One region of the Kitasatospora sp. NPDC087315 genome, then DNA from elsewhere that is predicted to be linked to it. Evidence: predicted binding sites of a transcription regulator. Region 1 holds the regulator's gene; the other holds the start of a gene.
What was found. The regulator HrcA, encoded in region 1, represses chaperone genes, less so after heat shock. The targets are predictions, from matches to a motif close to TTNGCACTCNGNNNNNCNGAGTGCNAA.
Positions count from the first base shown of each region.

Region 2: ACIO5D_RS07390 (FmdB family zinc ribbon protein) is a predicted target of HrcA. The motif match lies at 2,398-2,424, and genes of this name have one in related genera.

Region 1 is NZ_JBIUYD010000011.1:27,019-31,618, forward strand. It holds gene ACIO5D_RS17330 (DUF3097 domain-containing protein) at 1-638, opposite strand, end outside; gene ACIO5D_RS17335 (hypothetical protein) at 682-1,266, opposite strand; gene htpX (zinc metalloprotease HtpX) at 1,289-2,209, opposite strand; gene hrcA (heat-inducible transcriptional repressor HrcA) at 2,471-3,505, shown strand; gene dnaJ (molecular chaperone DnaJ) at 3,579-4,600, shown strand, end outside.
Region 2 is NZ_JBIUYD010000004.1:84,665-97,215, reverse strand. It holds gene ACIO5D_RS07405 (sigma-70 family RNA polymerase sigma factor) at 1-466, shown strand, start outside; gene ACIO5D_RS07400 (hypothetical protein) at 691-933, shown strand; gene mscL (large conductance mechanosensitive channel protein MscL) at 967-1,386, opposite strand; gene ACIO5D_RS07390 (FmdB family zinc ribbon protein) at 2,060-2,386, opposite strand; gene ACIO5D_RS07385 (MFS transporter) at 2,523-3,899, opposite strand; gene ACIO5D_RS07380 (potassium/proton antiporter) at 4,302-5,792, opposite strand; gene ACIO5D_RS07375 (penicillin acylase family protein) at 6,109-8,823, shown strand; gene ACIO5D_RS07370 (5-formyltetrahydrofolate cyclo-ligase) at 8,922-9,500, opposite strand; gene ACIO5D_RS07365 (GGDEF domain-containing protein) at 9,561-10,430, shown strand; gene galU (UTP--glucose-1-phosphate uridylyltransferase GalU) at 10,482-11,402, shown strand; gene glp (gephyrin-like molybdotransferase Glp) at 11,429-12,551, shown strand, end outside.

The DNA.
Region 1 (4,600 bases):
ACGCTCGCGGGCTTCACGGCCTGCCAGATGTCGATGTAGGGGTGGCCGACGACCAGGACGGCGTCGCCGGTGACCCGGGCGGCGATGCGGTGCTCCTTGGTGCCGGGGAGCAGGTGGTCCACCAGGACGCCGAGGCGGCGGCCGGGGCCGGGGGCGAAGTCGGCGACGATGGCGGGCAGGTCGTCGACGCCCTCCAGGTACTCGACGACCACGCCCTCGATCCGCAGGTCGTCGCCCCAGACCCGCTCGACCAGCTCGGCGTCGTGCCGGCCCTCGACGTAGATGCGCGACTCGCGGGCCACCCGGGCCCGGGCGCCGGGGACGGCGATCGAGCCGGAGGCGGTGCGGCCGGGGGCCCGGGACGGCGCGGGCGCGGCCGCCGGGGGGCGGACCAGGGTGACCGGCCGGCCCTCCAGCAGGAAGCCGCGCGGCACCAGCGGGAAGACCCGGTGCTTGCCGAAGCGGTCCTCCAGGGTGACGGTGAAGCCCTCCGCGGTCTTCTCGCACCGCACCACCGCTCCGCAGAAGCCGGTCGCCGCCTCCTCCACCACCAGGTCCCGCTCGGCGGACACCTCCGGGGCGGGCTGCTGCCGCTTCCACGGCGGGGTCAGGTCGGGTCCGTACTGGTGGCTGCGCATGGAAGGTGACTATAGGGAAATCCGGCGGAGGGCCGGCGGGAGGTCAGAGCCCCGGCGCGCCCCAGACCGGGAACCAGCGGGTGAGGTCCTTCTCCAGCCGCAGGTCGTTCCCGAGCATGGCGTTGACCTGCAGTTCCAGGGGGCTGTTCCGCTTCTCCCCGCCGCCCGGCATCGGCGCGAACGGGTAGAAGGTGCCGCGCTTGTACAGGTAGACCAGCGCCAGCGACTGCCCCCGCTCGTCGCGGAAGGCCACCAGCGAGCAGAGCAGCTGCGGTCCGAAGCCGTTCGCCTCCAGCTCGCTGTTGACCGCGTGCAGGTCGTTGACCAGCTCCGGCAGCTCCTCCGGGGTGTGCCGGGCGAGCAGCCAGGAGTAGCCGTACCCGTCCTTGGAGGCCTCCACCGGGACGCCGCCGCGCTCGGTGTCGGCGTCCAGCAGCGCCCGCACCTGCCGTTCGACCTCGCCGAACGCCCCGCCCTCGACGGCCGCGAAGCAGACCGAGCCGAGACCGGTCGGCCGGAAGCCGGTCGCCGCCTCCAGGGTCAGTGCCGCCGAGGGGACCCCGAACAGCTGGTCGAGGTCGGGCTTGACGGGCTTGGTGCGCCCGAACAGGGCGTCCAGGAATCCCACGGCGGTCCTTTCCCGAGGTGGTTCAGCGGCCCAGCTGGGCCGAGATCTTCGCCAGCTGCTCCAGCCGCTGCTCCAGCGACGGGTGGGTGGAGAACAGCTGCGAGGCGGTCTCCCGGGCGCTCAGCGCCGGGGCGAAGTAGAAGGCGTTGTACGGCTGTGCCTGGCGCAGGTCCTTGGACGGGATCGCGGCGATCTGGCCGGTCACCTTGGTCAGCGCCGACGCGAGCGCGCTGGGCCGGCCGGTGAGCTGGGCGGCGGCGCGGTCGGCGGCCAGCTCCCGGTAGCGGGAGAGCAGCCGGGTGAGCAGGAAGCTGATCGCGTACACCACGATCGACACCAGCGGGATGATCAGCGCGGCGATGGCGGCGTTGGAGTCGTTGTTGTTGCGGCCCCCGCCCATGAACCCGCCGTACATCGCGATCCGGGTCATCGCCCCGGCCAGCACCCCGAGGAACCCGGCGATGGTCATCACCGCCACGTCCCGGTGCGCCACGTGCGAGAGCTCGTGCGCCAGCACGCCCTCCAGCTCCTCCGGCTCCAGCCGCCGCAGCAGCCCGGTGGTCACGCAGACCACGGCGTTCTGCGGGTTGCGGCCGGTGGCGAACGCGTTCGGCATGTCGTTGTCGGCGACCGCCACCCGCGGCTTGGGCATGTCGGCCAGCGCGCAGAGCCGGTCGATGGTGCCGTGCAGCTGCGGATACTGTTCCGGGCTCACCCGGTGGGCGCCCATCGCCCGTTCGGTGATCTTGTCGCTGAACCAGAACTGGGCCACGAAGAGACCGCCCGAGATCAGCACGATCAGTGGCCAGGCCCCGCGCAGCAGCACGATCAGCAGGCCGGTGAATCCGACGTACAGCAGCCCGATCACGAACATCGTCGCGACCATGCGGCCGGTCAGGCCGCGGTCGGGTGCGAAGCGCGTGTGCTGGCCCGAGCTCGACATCGCTGCTCCTCCGTTAGCCGTTCGCTTTCGATGCTGCCACCCGGACGGGCCCTCGGCATCACCCGCGCGCCGGATATTGCGCGCAGGATCACTCGGGCCGGGCCGTTCCTGCCGTCGGACCCGGGCCTTACACTGGCAGGTACGGTTCTGGCACTCGGCTGTTCAGAGTGCCAAAGCCGGGGCCTCCCAGAACGGCCCGCAACATGCCAGAACGGACACATGTCACTACGGACAACGTGCGAAGACGGAGGTGCGTGCCCCATGGCCGGTGAGGTCCGTCAGCTGGACGACCGCAAGCTCGCGGTGCTTCGCGCCATCGTCCAGGACTACGTGGGAACCGAGGAGCCGGTCGGCTCCAAGGCCCTGGTGGAGCGGCACAGCCTCGGCGTGTCCCCGGCCACCGTCCGCAACGACATGGCCGCGCTGGAGGAGGACGGCTACATCCACCAGCCGCACACCAGCGCCGGGCGGATCCCCACCGACAAGGGCTACCGGCTCTTCGTCGACCGGCTCGCCGAGGTCAAGCCGATGAGCGCGCCCGAGCGGCGGGCGATCCGGCACTTCCTGGACGGCGCGGTCGACCTGGACGACGTGGTCGCCCGGACGGTCCGGCTGCTCGCCCAGCTCACCCGGCAGGTCGCGGTGGTCCAGTACCCCTCGCTCTCCCGGTCGACCGTCCGGCACATCGAGCTGGTCGCGCTGGCCCCGGTCAAGGTGATGCTGGTCCTGATCACCAACACCGGCCGGGTCGAGCAGCGGATGATGGACTGCCCGGGCCCGGTCGGCGAGACCCTCCTCGCGGATCTGCGGGCGCGGATCAACGCGCACGCGGTCGGGCAGCGGCTGCCCGAGGTGCCGGGGCTGCTGGAGGAGCTGCCGGCCGGTTTCGAGGCGGCCGACCGGCCGGCCGTCGTCACCGTCCTGGCGACGCTCTTCGAGGCGCTCGCCGAACAGAACGAGGAACGGATCATGCTGGCCGGCACGGCCAACCTGACCCGTTTCGGCCACGACTTCCCGCTCACCATCCAGCCGGTGCTGGAAGCGCTGGAGGAGCAGGTCGTCCTGCTCCGCCTCCTGGGTGAGACCGGCGACGCGGGGATGACGGTCCGGATCGGCCGGGAGAACGCCTACGAGGGGCTCAATTCCACCTCGGTCGTCTCCGTCGGTTACGGTTCGGGCGACGAGAGCGTGGCCAAACTGGGTGTGATCGGTCCGACCCGGATGGACTATCCGGGCACAATGGGGGCGGTGCGAGCGGTGGCACGGTACGTGGGCCAGATCCTGGCCGAGTCGTAGGAACAGCCACCATCAGACCGATGGTGGTACCCAGTCGCAAGCACTACTACAGGCGGAACAAGCGGAGCATTTGGTGGCCACGGACTACTACGCGGTACTCGGCGTCCGACGGGATGCGGGGCAGGACGAGATCAAGAAGGCGTTCCGGCGCCTGGCGCGCGAACTGCACCCGGACGTCAACCCGGACCCGAAGACGCAGGAGCGGTTCAAGGAGATCAACGCCGCCTACGAGGTGCTCTCCGACCCGCAGAAGCGTCAGGTCTACGACCTCGGCGGGGACCCTCTCTCGCCCAACGGCGGCGGAGGCGCGGGCGGCTTCGGCGCGGGCGCGGCCGGTTTCGGCTTCTCCGACATCATGGACGCCTTCTTCGGCGCCGCGGCCGGCCAGCGCGGCCCGCGCTCGCGGACCAGGCGCGGCCAGGACGCCATGATCCGGCTGGAGATCACCCTGGAGGAGGCCGCCTTCGGCACCACCAAGGAACTCCAGGTCGACACGGCCGTCACCTGCACCACCTGCAGCGGGGAGGGCGCCGCGCCCGGCACCTCCGCGCAGACCTGTGACATGTGCCGCGGCAAGGGCGAGGTCTCCCAGGTCACCCGGTCCTTCCTGGGCCAGGTCATGACCTCCCGCCCCTGCCCGCAGTGCCAGGGCTTCGGCACCGTCGTGCCGACCCCGTGCCCGGAGTGCGCGGGCGACGGCCGGGTCCGCGCCCGGCGCACCCTGACGGTCAAGATCCCGGCCGGTGTCGACAACGGCACCCGCATCCAGCTGGCCGGCGAGGGCGAGGTCGGCCCCGGTGGCGGCCCCGCCGGCGACCTGTACGTCGAGATCGCCGAGACCACCCACACGGTGTTCCAGCGACGCGGGGACGACCTGCACTGCACGGTCACCATCCCGATGACGGCCGCCGCGCTCGGCACCCAGGTGCCGCTGCAGACGCTGGACGGCCTGGAGGAGCTCGACATCCGGCCCGGCACCCAGTCCGGCCAGTCGATCCCGCTGCACGGCCGGGGCATCACCCACCTGCGCGGTGGCGGCCGGGGCGACCTGATAGTGCATGTCGAGGTGCAGACGCCCACCAAGCTCGACGCCGA
Region 2 (12,551 bases), on a different contig from region 1:
GGTCGAGGAGCTGGGCCGGATCCGGCGGGTGCAGCGGGAGAAGTCCAAGGAGCTGGGCCGCGAGGCCGAGCCGGCCGAGATCGCGGCCGAGCTGGACACCACCGAGGCGCGGATCAAGGACGTGCTGGACTGGGCCCGGGACCCGGTCAGCCTCAATATGTCGGTCGACGACGAGGGTGAGACCCAGTTCGGCGACCTCGTCGAGGACACCGGAGCGACCTCCCCCGAGGACGCCGTGATGGTCATGCTCCGCCGTGAGGAGCTGGACGGTCTGATCGGGCGGCTGGACGACCGTACGGCATCGATCATCCGGTCGCGGTACGGGATGGAGGACGGCCGCGAGCGCACCCTGACCGAGGTGGGCAAGCAGCACGGGCTGACCCGTGAGCGGATCCGCCAGATCGAGAAGCACGCGCTGGCCGAGCTGAAGCGGATCGCCGACCACTCGGGCTTCGAGGCTGCCTGAGCTGCCTGATCTCCCAGCCCGAGGGGAGCGGCCGGCAGGCCGCGTGCGGGTGTGCTGTGCGTGCCGTGACCGTCGTGGCGGGCCGTGCTGCGGAGCGCTCCGCACCAAGGCCCGTTCTCTCCCGACGGCGGCGGCTCGGCGAGCTTCTAGGCTGTAGGGGCAGGTGGGGGTACGGGTAGAAGCGGCAGGGGATCGGGACGACAGTGAACAACGGAGGCGGGTCGGTGAGCGAGCAGGATTCGGTACGGGGTGCCGAGAGCGCCGAGAGTGCCGAGAGCGCCAAGGGCGGGAACGAGGACAAGAAGGCGCCGAAGGCCCGGCTGGTCTTCCGGGACCCGCTGGACCAGCAGTCCCGGGACGACACCGACGCCGGCTGGGGCGACCGCCCGGGAGCAGGCTCCGGGGGCGGTGGCGGACGGGGGCTGGACTGGTACCTGAGCCAGCGCCCGCCGCACCACGGGGACTGAAGGGGTCGACGGGTCCGCCGTCGGCGGGGGCGGTCAGCGCTCCCGCGTGACCAGCGCGTCGCGGATCTCGGTGAGCAGGACGACCTCCTTGGCCTCGGCTTCGATCTGCGTCTCGGCGAGGCTCTTGCGCTTGGCGGCGAACCTGGTCATGGGCAGGATCAGGCAGAAGTAGACGACGGCCGCGGTGATCAGGAACTGCAGGGCCGCGCTGAGCACGGAGCCCCACAGGATGAAGACGCCGGAGGTGACCTCGCCGGTCGCGCTGACCGTACAGGGACCCTTGAGGCAGGAACTGTAGGACGCCAGATCCTTGGCTCCGAAAACTCCGACGATCGGATTGATTACGCCCTTGACGAAGGCGTTGACGATGTTGGTGAAAGCCGCACCGATGACAACGGCGACGGCGAGGTCGACGACATTTCCACGCAGCAGGAATTCCTTGAAGCCTTTCATGTCGCGTGAACGACGAAGTCGTTGTCCGGTTACGGGTGATCTTCCTCCTTTCCCAATTGGCAACCCGTTTGGTGCAGGGCCGCGGCTCCCGGTGGCCAGAGCGCCGCTCGCGCCGGTCCACTGGCGAGCGCGGTGACCACGGCGAGCAGGACCAGAACCGGCACCCCGCCCCGCCGCCGTACGGGGTGCCACAGCCGGTGCCACCCGCCGGCACCGCGCCGGATCGGCGGAAACCGGGGCACCTCCCGCTGCGGCGGGACGGCCGGCGCGGGCGGCGGAGCGGTGTATCTCCGGGCCGGAGCCGACTGCGGGGCGCGGGGCAGCGGGGACGAGAGCGGGAGAGTGAGGGGGAGGGGGAGCGTGAAGCTCGGGGTCGTCATCGGGCACCACCGGTGGTCGCAGGGCGCCGGCCCCAACCGGGCCGGTCTCTTGTGACCCACACTCTGCGCCGCGCCCACGGCGGACGGAACCCCTCTTTCGGATCCTGTGGAAAACCCGGGGTTGTGGATAACTTCGTACACCCACACGGGTGAGCCTGCCCGTTTCCGGGAATGCGACGGGAATGCGAAAGGCCCGCCGACTCCGCCAAAAAACGGGTCAACGGACCTTTCGAATGCCTGGATCGGCCGGGGTGCCAGAGGTTCGGCGGTACCCGGCCTGAGCCGCTCCGGCCTCAGCCGGCCGACTTCGCCGCGGGAGCCGGGCTCGCCGCGGGGGCCGAGCCGTTCGAAGCGGCGGTCGACGGGGACGACGCGCCGGACGACACCGAGGACGGGCCCCCCGCCGGGGACGACGAAGCGGCGCCCACCGAACTGCTGGAGGACGAACGGCTGTCGGTCCGGTAGAAGCCCGAGCCCTTGAAGACCACGCCCACGGCCGAGAAGACCTTGCGGAGCCGCCCCTGGCAGTCGGGGCACGTGGTCAGTGCCTCGTCGGTGAACTTCTGCACCGCCTCCAGGCCGTTGCCGCACTCGGTGCACTGGTACTGGTACGTGGGCACTTGTCTTCCTCCTGGCACTCTCGCCTGATGAGTGCTAACGATGGTCAATGATGCGGCATTCCGCTGGATCAGTCCAGCGACTCCGGTGTGAGATGAGCCGGGGCGCGACCGCGGACCACCGCCCGGACCGGTCGGCTCAGCCCTTGACCGCGCCCACCAGCTGCGCCGTCGCGGTCCGCCCGGACGCCTCCACGCCCGGCGAGTCCACCGAACCGACCGCGCCCGCCGAGTCCGGCGTGCCCGCCGAGTTCGCCGAACCGGCCACGCCCGGCGCGACCAGCAGGTGCCGCAACGCGATCAGCGTCACCAGGCCCAGCCCGGCACCGGCCACCGTCACCAGGAACCCGGCCGACGGGCCCCACCCGTCGATCAGCTGCCCGGCCACCGTGGACCCGGTCGCCAGACCGAGGCCGATGGCACCGGTCAGCCAGGTGAAGGCCTCGGTCTTGGCGCCGTCCGCGACCAGCGTCTCGACCAGGGTGTACCCGGTGATCAGCGTCGGGGCGATGGCGAGGCCGCAGACCAGCCCGGCGGCCGTCAGCGCGACCAGGTCGGGCATCGCCCAGAGCGTCGAGCAGCCGAGCACCAGCAGCGCGTAACTGGCGAGCAGCCGGTGCCTCGCGGCCCTGCGCCAGGCGACCAGACCGTACAGCACACCGGCCAGCATCGAACCGCCGGCGAAGACCCCGTACACGATGCCGCCGGCCCCGTGCCGCCCCACCGAGTCGGCGAAGGCGGTCACCGAGACCTGCATGGCGCCGAAGACGGAGCCGACCCCCAGGAACACGCCGGCCAGCAGCCGGACGCCCGGGGAGGCGAGCGCGGAGGCACGACGGACGCCGGGCTGGTGCGGGTGCCGGGCCGGGGCGGTGCGGCGCTGGGCGGCGAAGGCCAGCCCGCCGGCCACGGTCAGCGCGGCCTCGCCGATCAGCCCGGCGGACGGGCTGACCGAGGTGGCGATGGCGCCGGCCAGCACCGGACCGATCACGAAGGTGAACTCGTCCGTCACCGACTCGAAGGCGAAGGCGGTGTTCAGCTTGGCAGCGGGCGCGCCGTCCGCGGAGAGCTTGGCGACCCAGCGGGCCCGGACCATCGCGCCGACCTGCGGCACGCTGGCGCCGGCCGGGGCGGCGGCGAGGAACAGGCTCCAGACCGGGGCGTGGCCGAGCGCCAGCGCGATCAGCGCGCCGACCGAGAGCGCGTGCACCAGCACGGTCGGGACCAGTACGGCCGCCTGGCCGTAGCGGTCGGCCAGCCGGCCGGTCTGCGGGCCGATGAGGGCCTGGGCGACGGCCGAGACCGCCGCGACGCTGCCGGCCGTGCCGTACGAGCCGTGGGTGTCGAGGACCAGCAGCACGATGCCCAGGCTGAGCATCGCGTAGGGGAGCCGCGCGGCGAACGCGGGCGCCAGGAACGTCCAGACGCCGGGCGTGCGCAGCAGCGCGCCGTACCCGATCCGGGCGGGCGCGCCGGCACCGGTGTCCGGGGCGGTACGGGCGTCCGCGGTGTCCAGGGCGGCGCGGGTGTCCGCGGTGTTGTCGACCGTTCGGCGGGCCGTCACGGTCGGTCCTTCCTGCTGCCTGGTAGCGCGGAAGGGACATGGGACGGCCCCGACGGCGCCGAGAGTCGTCCTCTCGCGCGTCGACCGGGGTAGTTACCGGGCCGGGCCGGCGCGGTGCGCCGAGGGCCGGGCCGCGGCCGCCGAGCGGTCGCGCCAACTCTGCATCAGGCAGATGCTGGGTGTGTATCAACCATCATACGTATACGCGCGTAGATAGCGCGCTGACCCCCACTTTACAGGGCAGATCCAAAACTGTCCCGCCGGATGAAGGTGCCGGGCCGGTGAACAGCGGTGAACGCGGGGAGAAGCCCCCGCGCCCACCGCCCGGGACCGCCCGGCCGGCCACCCGCCCGTTCAGTCACCCCGCCCGTTCAGCCACCCCGCGAGCTTGCCGCCCTTGTCCACGGCCCGCAGCCGCCGCTCCGCCGCCTCGCCGACCTCGTCCGTGGTGACCACCAGCAGCTCGTCGCCGCCGCGCAGCACGGTCGCCTTGTCGGGCACGAAGCTGTTCCCCTCGCGCACCACCAGGGTCACCGCCGCGCCGGCCGGCAGCCGCAGCTCGCCGATCTCCACGCCGGACATCCGGGAGGCGGGGGAGAGCGCCACCGACAGCAGGTGGCCGTGCAGCTTCTCCAGCGGCGCGGACTCGATGCCCAGGTCCTGGCCCATCGAGCCCTCGGAGATCCGCAGCCGCTTGGCGACCCAGGGCAGGGTCGGGCCCTGGAGCAGGGTGAAGACCACGACCAGGATGAAGACGATGTTGAACACGTCCTGGGCCCTGGGCGTGCCCGCCACCATCGGGATGGTGGCCAGCACGATGGGCACCGCCCCGCGCAGTCCGGCCCAGCTCAGCAGCGCCTGCTCGCGGCCGGGCAGCCGGAACGGGGTCAGCGTGAGCATCACCGACAGCGGCCGGGCCAGGAAGACCAGCACGGTGCCTATCACCAGCGCGGGCACCACGGCGGAGCCCATCGTCCCGGGGGTGCAGAGCAGGCCGAGCAGCACGAACATGCCGATCTGGCCGATCCACGCCAGGCCGTCGGCGAAGCCGCGGACGGCCGGGCCGTGCGGCAGTTTGGCGTTGCCGAGGATCACGGCGCTTATGTAGACGGCGAGGAAGCCGGAGCCGTGCAGCAGGGCACCGCCGGCGTAGGCGAGCACGGTCAGTGCCATGACGGCGATGGGGTAGAGGCCGGAGGAGGGCAGGGCGACGTGCTTGATGCCGTACGCGCCGAGCTTGCCGATCGCGAGGCCGACCGCCGCGCCGATCGCCAGCTCGGCGGCGATCGTGCCGATCAGGACGTACCAGGAGTCCAGCTCGCCGGTGGTGGCGAAGGCGACGACCAGGATGACCACGGGCGCGTCGTTGAAGCCCGACTCGGCCTCCAGCAGGCCGGTCAGCCGGTGGGGCAGCGGCACCATCCGCAGGACCGAGAAGACGGCGGCGGCGTCGGTGGAGGAGACGATCGCGCCGAGCAGCATGGAGGTGCGCCAGTCCAGGCCGACCAGCCAGTGCGCGCCCGCGGCGGTGACGAAGACGCTCACCCCGACGCCGACGGTGGCGAGCACGGTGGCCGCCGGCATCACCGGTTTGACCTCGCGCCAGCTCGTCTTGAGACCGCCCTCGGCCAGGATCACCACCAGGGCGGCGTAGCCGAGCACCTGGGTCAGCGCGGCGTTGTTGAAGGAGACGCCGAGGCCGTTCTGGCCGAGGGCGACGCCGATCCCGAGATAGATCAGCAGGCTTGGTAGCCCTGATCGGGTCGAGATGCGCACGGCAACCACCGCGACCAGCAGGATCACGGAGAACTCGAGGAGCAGCTGGTTCAGGTGGTCGACATTCACGCAGGGGCACCTCGAGCGGGCTGGGGGCGGGCGGGGTGTCTGACGGCGGTGAGGCCGAAGGGGGAGCCGACCGGCAAGGGTCAATGCTCCCCTTGCGGATCGTTACTCAGTCTAACATTTTGCCATATCTTTAGTTTCGCTTCTCACACAGGCCTTCATCGGGCGTCCGGGGCTTCCCAGTTGACCTCCTCCGATCCCACGGTGAGCGTCCCCCGTGCACGCCCGCCAGCCGACTCGGCCTAATGTGGTGCCCTGCCATGGCCGAGTGCCCTGGACACGCCCGCCCGCCCCCCAGTCGAGGACCGCAAGGACCCAGATGCCCCGCTCGAAGAAGTTCCGGCGCGCCCGTCTGATCGTGATCGTGCTGGTAATGCTGCTGGTGGCCGGCGCCGGCTACGGCGGCTACCGGGGGGTGGCCGCGGTCCGCGCGTCCTTCCCGGAGGTCGACGGCAGCGTCAAGGTGGCGGGCCTGAGCGCGCCGGTCGACGTCAAGCGGGACGCCAACGGCATCCCGCAGCTCTACGCCGACACCTCCGCGGACCTCTTCCGCGCCCAGGGCTATGTGCAGGCCCAGGACCGGTTCTGGGAGATGGACGTCCGACGGCACATCACCGCCGGCCGGCTCTCCGAGATGTTCGGCGACGGCCAGGTCGAGACCGACTCCTTCATCCGCACCATGGGCTGGCGCCAGGTGGCGCAGAAGGAGTACGACACCCAGCTCTCGGCGGACACCAAGAAGAACCTCCAGGCGTACGCGGACGGCGTCAACGCCTGGCTCGCCGAACATCCCGGCGGCCAGAGCGCCTCGCTGGAGTACACCCTGCTCGGCGTCGTCAACAGCGGCTACAAGCCCGAGCAGTGGACGCCCGTCGACTCGGTCGCCTGGCTCAAGGCGATGGCCTGGAACCTCTCCGGGAACCTCCAGGAGGAGATCGACCGCTCGCTGCTCGCCCAGGACTTCAGTCCGGAGAAGATCGCCGAGCTGTACCCGGAGTACCCGTACGCCCGCAACGGCACGATCGTGAAGACCGGCACCGTCGTCGGCGACAGCTACCGCCCGGCCGACGGCTCCAGCCAGGCCGGTGCCGGGACCACCGCCCAGGGCGCGGCCGCCACCAAGGCGATGCTCAAGGACGTCACCGACCGGATAGACGCGATGCCGCAGATGCTCGGCCGTCAGGGCCAGGGCATCGGCTCCAACTCCTGGGTGGTCGCCGGTACCCACACCACCACCGGAAAGCCGCTGCTGGCCAACGACCCGCACCTCGGCCCCGGCCTGCCCTCGGTCTGGTACCAGATGGGCCTGCACTGCCGCACCGTCTCGCCGACCTGCCAGTACGACGTCTCGGGCTTCACCTTCGCCGGCATGCCGGGCGTGGTGATCGGCCACAACAAGGACATCGCCTGGGGCTTCACCAACCTCGGCGCCGACGTCACCGACCTCTTCCTGGAGAAGGTCACCGGCCCGGACACCTACCAGGTCGACGGCAAGGACGTGAAGTTCGAGCTGCGCAAGGAGACCATCAAGGTGGCCGGCGGCGAGGACCGCACCATCACCGTCCGCACCACCCAGACCGGTGCCCCGCTGATCTCCGACCAGAGCACCGAGCAGCAGAACGTCGGCAAGTACGCCCCGAACGGCAGCGCCGCCCCGGACCGCTCCACCAGCGGCTACGGCGTCGCCCTGCAGTGGACGGCGCTCAGCCCCGGCAAGACCATGGACGCCGTCTTCGAGCTGGACCGCGCCAAGAACTGGGAGGAGTTCCGGGCCGCGGCCAAGGACTTCGCCGTCCCCGCCCAGAACCTGATCTTCGCCGACTCCAAGGACATCGGCTACCAGGCCCCGGGCAACATCCCGATCCGCGGCAAGGGCGACGGCAGCAACCCGGCGCCCGGCTGGGACTCGGCCTACCAGTGGAAGGGCTCGGTCCCCTTCAGCGCCCTGCCGTACAGCATCAACCCGTCGTCCGGCTACATCGTCACCGCCAACCAGGCCGTGGTCGATCCGTCGTACAAGTACCTGCTGACCAAGGACTGGGAGTACGGCACCCGGGCCAAGGAGATCACCGACCAGATCGAGTCCAAGCTCAAGAACAACGGCAAGATCTCCCCGGACGACATGCAGGAGATGCAGCTCGACAACACCAGCATCCTGGCCAAGACGCTGGTCCCGCTGCTGCTCAAGGTGCCGATCGACGACCCGTACGTGCGTGAGGCGCAGGACCTGCTGAAGGACTGGAACTACCACCAGGACGCCGACTCGGCGGCCGCCGCCTACTACAACGGCGTCTGGCGCCAGCTGCTCAGCCTCTCCTTCGGCCAGAAGTTCCCGGCCGACCTGCGGGCCAAGGGCAACTGTCTGCTGGTGCGTCAGCAGGCGGATCCGACCAAGCCCGACACCGGCACCAGCGCCCCCATCGTCACCGAGTGCGGCACCCGCGACCCGGGCAAGGCCCAGCCGGACGGCGGCGACCGCTGGACCGAGGTGGTGCGCCAGCAGCTGGAGAAGCCCGACAGCAGCTGGTGGACGTACATCGACTCGCAGCACCACGAGCAGAAGGGCCTTGACCACCTGCTCGCCGAGGCGATGAAGAACGCCCGCCAGGACCTCACCGCGCTGCTCAGCAAGGACGTCTCCACCTGGAGCTGGGGCCGCCTGCACAAGCTGACGCTGCGCGAGCAGACCCTGGGCACCGACGACTCCTCGCTCGCCTCCGGGGCGGTCCACCGGCTGCTCAACCGCGGCCCGTACCGCCTCTCCGGCGGCTCGGCGGCGGTCGACGCGGCCGGCTGGAACGCGGCCGCCGGGTACGAGGTGGACTGGATCCCCTCGATGCGGATGGTCGTCGACCTGAGCGACCTCGACGCCTCGCGGTGGGTCAACGTCGGCGGCGCCTCCGGGCACGCCTTCCACCCCAACTACAACGACCAGACCGACCTCTGGCTCAAGGGCAAGCTGCTGACCTGGGCCTACTCGCCGGACGCGGTCGAGAAGGCGACCAAGAACAAGCTGGTGCTCACCACCGGCTGACCCCGCCCCGCCACGGCGGCCCCGCCCACCCCGGGCGGGGCCGCCGTCGTTTCCGGCCCGCCGGGCACCCGGCCGCCCGTTCGCCCGGCACCCGCCCGCTACCGCGCCAGCCGGTGCGGCCCGGCCGGAGTGAGCGCGACGTCCACCGGCAGATCGTGCGGTTCGGCCGGCACCCGCTCCAGCAGCTCGTGCTCGTACAGCAGCACGGCCAGCAGCGGCCGGGCCCCCGCACGGCCCAGCCGGGCCAGCACCCGGTCGTACGAGCCGCCGCCCCGGCCCAGCCGCAGCCCCCGGCGGTCCACCGCCAGGCCGGGCAGCAGCACCAGCGACGCCCCGGTGACGGCCTCCGGGCCGAGCCGGGCGCCGACCGGCTCCACCAGCCCGCGCCCGGCCGGCGCGAGCGCCTCCGCCCCCTCGTACTCCGCCCAGTCCAGGTCGTTGTCGGCCAGCAGCACCGGCAGCAGCACCCGCACCCCGCGCGCCCGCAGCGCGTCCAGCAGCGGCCGGGTGCCCGGCTCGGCCCCGACCGACACGTACGCGGCCACCGTGGCACCCGGCCCGGCCAGCTCCCCGGCGTGCCCGGCCAGGGCGTCCGCGGCCGCCTCCCGGGCCCGCGGTGACAGGGCACGCCGCTCGGACAGCAGCCGTGTCCTCAGCGCGCTCTTCTCGTTGTGCATGCGATCCTCCACAGCTCTGGGTCCGTGACGCTCAGAGCCTGACACGCGGAAGGCGCCCCGATGTCCACCCCGCTGCTGGTCCAGGCCCTGGCCGCGCTCAGCGTCCCCGCGCTGGCCGGCACCACCGTGCTCGGGCTGCGGCTGCGCCGGGGGGACGGCGCCGCCGCCGTCCGCGAGGCCGGGCTGCGCGAACGGGTCGGCGAACTGGAGGCCCGCTGCGCCGAGCTGGAACGCACCGCCTCCTGCGACCCGCTCACCGGGGTGTGGAACTACCGGCACCTCCAGCTCACCCTGGACCGGGAGATCGGCCGGGCCCGCCGCGGCGAGCAGACCGACCAGCAGGGCGGGCCGCGCCCGCTGGCCGTCCTGCTGCTGGAGATCGCGGGCTTCGACGCGGTCATCGCCGAGCACGGCCGGGGCCGGGCCAACGCGATACTGCGGGACCTCGCCCAGCGCCTCGGCATGGAGATCCGCCGCTCGGACACCCTCGGCCGGTACAGCGGGGAGGAGTTCCTGATCGTCCTGCCGGACACCGGGGCCGAGGGCGCCGCACAGGTCGCCGAACGCCTGGTCTGGTCGGTCCGCCGCCACCTGCTGCTGGACTGGTCCTCCGGCCCGCGCGAGGGCCGCCCCCCGCACGGCAACGGGCTCACCGCCGCCGTCGGGGTGGCCGTCCTGCCCGAGCACGGCACCCACACCGCCGTCCTGCTCAGAGCCGCCGACGGGGCCCTCGCCGAGGCCCGCGCGGCGGGCGGCGACTGCTGGCGCGCAGTGGTCTCCCCACGGTCGGACAACGGCTCCGTGACCGAACCTGATCGTTCGGGAAAGCCCGGTAGTCTGTCGCCCTGTGTCGGAGGGGACCCCCTCGCCTCCCCCGTCACTTCCCATACGCATGCCACTGTGGCCGGGCCCCGCGACGTGCTGCCATAGCCGTTCGACCGCGCTCGGCCAGGCGAAAACGTGCCTTAGTAAGGTAAACGCATGACGACGACCAACACCCGAATTCCGGTAACCAAGGCCGTGGTACCCGCGGCCGGACTGGGCACCCGCTTCCTCCCGGCCACCAAGGCCACGCCGAAGGAGATGCTGCCCGTCGTCGACAAGCCGGCGATCCAGTACGTCGTCGAGGAGGCGGCCTCCGCCGGGCTGTCCGACATACTGATGGTCACCGGCCGGAACAAGCGCGCCCTCGAGGACCACTTCGACCGCGCCTACGAGCTGGAGGAGCTGCTCGCCCGCAAGGGCGACCAGGACCGGCTGCGCCGCGTGCGCGAGTCCGTCGACCTGGCGAACATGCACTACGTCCGCCAGGGCGACCCCAAGGGCCTCGGCCACGCCGTCTCGGTCGCCGAGCAGCACGTCGCCGGCCAGCCCTTCGCCGTCCTGCTCGGTGACGACCTCATCGACCCGCGCGACCCGCTGCTCGCCCGCATGATCGAGGTCCAGCAGGAGCTCGGCGGCTCGGTCGTCGCCCTGATGGAGGTCGACCCCGCCCAGATCCACCTGTACGGCTGCGCGGCCGTCAAGGCGAACGGCTTCGGCGAGGACGTCTTCCAGGTGACCGACCTGGTCGAGAAGCCCGACACCGCCGACGCCCCGTCGAACTACGCGGTCATCGGCCGCTACGTCCTCGACCCCTCGGTCTTCGACGTGCTGCGGGAGACCGAGCCCGGCCGCGGCGGCGAGATCCAGCTCACCGACGCCCTGCGCGAGCTGACCACCCGTGACCCGGAGACCGGCGGCCAGGTCCACGGCGTGCTCTTCAAGGGCCGTCGCTACGACACCGGCGACCGCGCGGACTACCTGCGCGCCATCGTCCGGCTGGCGTCCGAGCGTGACGACCTGGGCCCGGAGTTCCGCTCCTGGCTCCGTGAGTTCGTCGCCTCCGAGATGCAGGACTGACACACCGACAGAGAGTGAGTGAGCCGATGACCGGGTCCACGGAGAGCACCAGCCCCGCCGCAGCCTGCTGCGACGAATCCGCGGACCCGGCACCGGACGCCCGCCCGGACCGGCTCTGGACGGTCGACGAGCACCTCGCCGACGTCCTGGCGGCCGTCGCCCCGCTGCCCGCGATCGAGCTCCAGCTGCTCGACGCCCAGGGCTGCCGGCTCGACGAGGACGTGATCGCCGACGGCGACCTGCCGCCCTTCGACAACAGCTCGATGGACGGCTACGCCGTCCGCACCGCCGACACCGCGGGCGCCACCGCCGAGTACCCCTCGGCGCTCACCGTGGTCGGCGACATCGCCGCCGGCGCCGGCGCCCTGCCCAGGGTCGGCCCCGGACAGGCCGCCCGGATCATGACCGGCGCCCCGGTGCCGCCCGGCGCCGAGGCCGTCGCCCCGGTCGAGTGGACCGACGGCGGCACCGGCACCGGCCGCGCCGCCGACGCGATGACCGCGCCCGTCGCCGACGAGGAGGTCCGGGTGCTGCGCCCGGTCGCCGAGGGCGCCCACATCCGCCGCCGCGGCAGCGACGTCGCCACCGGTGCGCGCGTCCTGGACGCGGGCACCCGGCTCGGTCCCGCCCAGCTCGGCCTGCTCGCCGCGATCGGCCGGGCCACCGTGAAGGTCCGCCCCCGGCCCCGGGTCGTGGTGCTCTCCACCGGCAGCGAGCTGGTCCAGCCCGGCGAGCCGGTCGGACCCGGCCAGATCCCCGACTCCAACAGCTTCACCCTCACCGCCGCCGCCCGGGACGCCGGAGCCATCGCCTACCGGGTCGGCGGCGTGCCGGACGACGCGGCCCTGCTGCGCGCCGTCCTGGAGGACCAGCTCGGCCGGGCCGACCTCATCGTCACCAGCGGCGGCGTCAGCGTCGGCGCGTACGACGTGGTCAAGGAGGTCTTCGAGTCCTACGGCGGGGTCGACTTCCGTCGGCTGCGGATGCAGCCCGGCAAGCCGCAGGGCTTCGGCCGGATCGGCGCCGGGGCCGGCGTGCCGCTGCTCGCCCTGCCCGGCAACCCGGTCAGCGCGTACATCTCCTTCGAGCTGTTCGTCCGCCCGGTGATCCGCACCATGCTCGGCGCCGCCGACGTGCACCGCCCGGTGG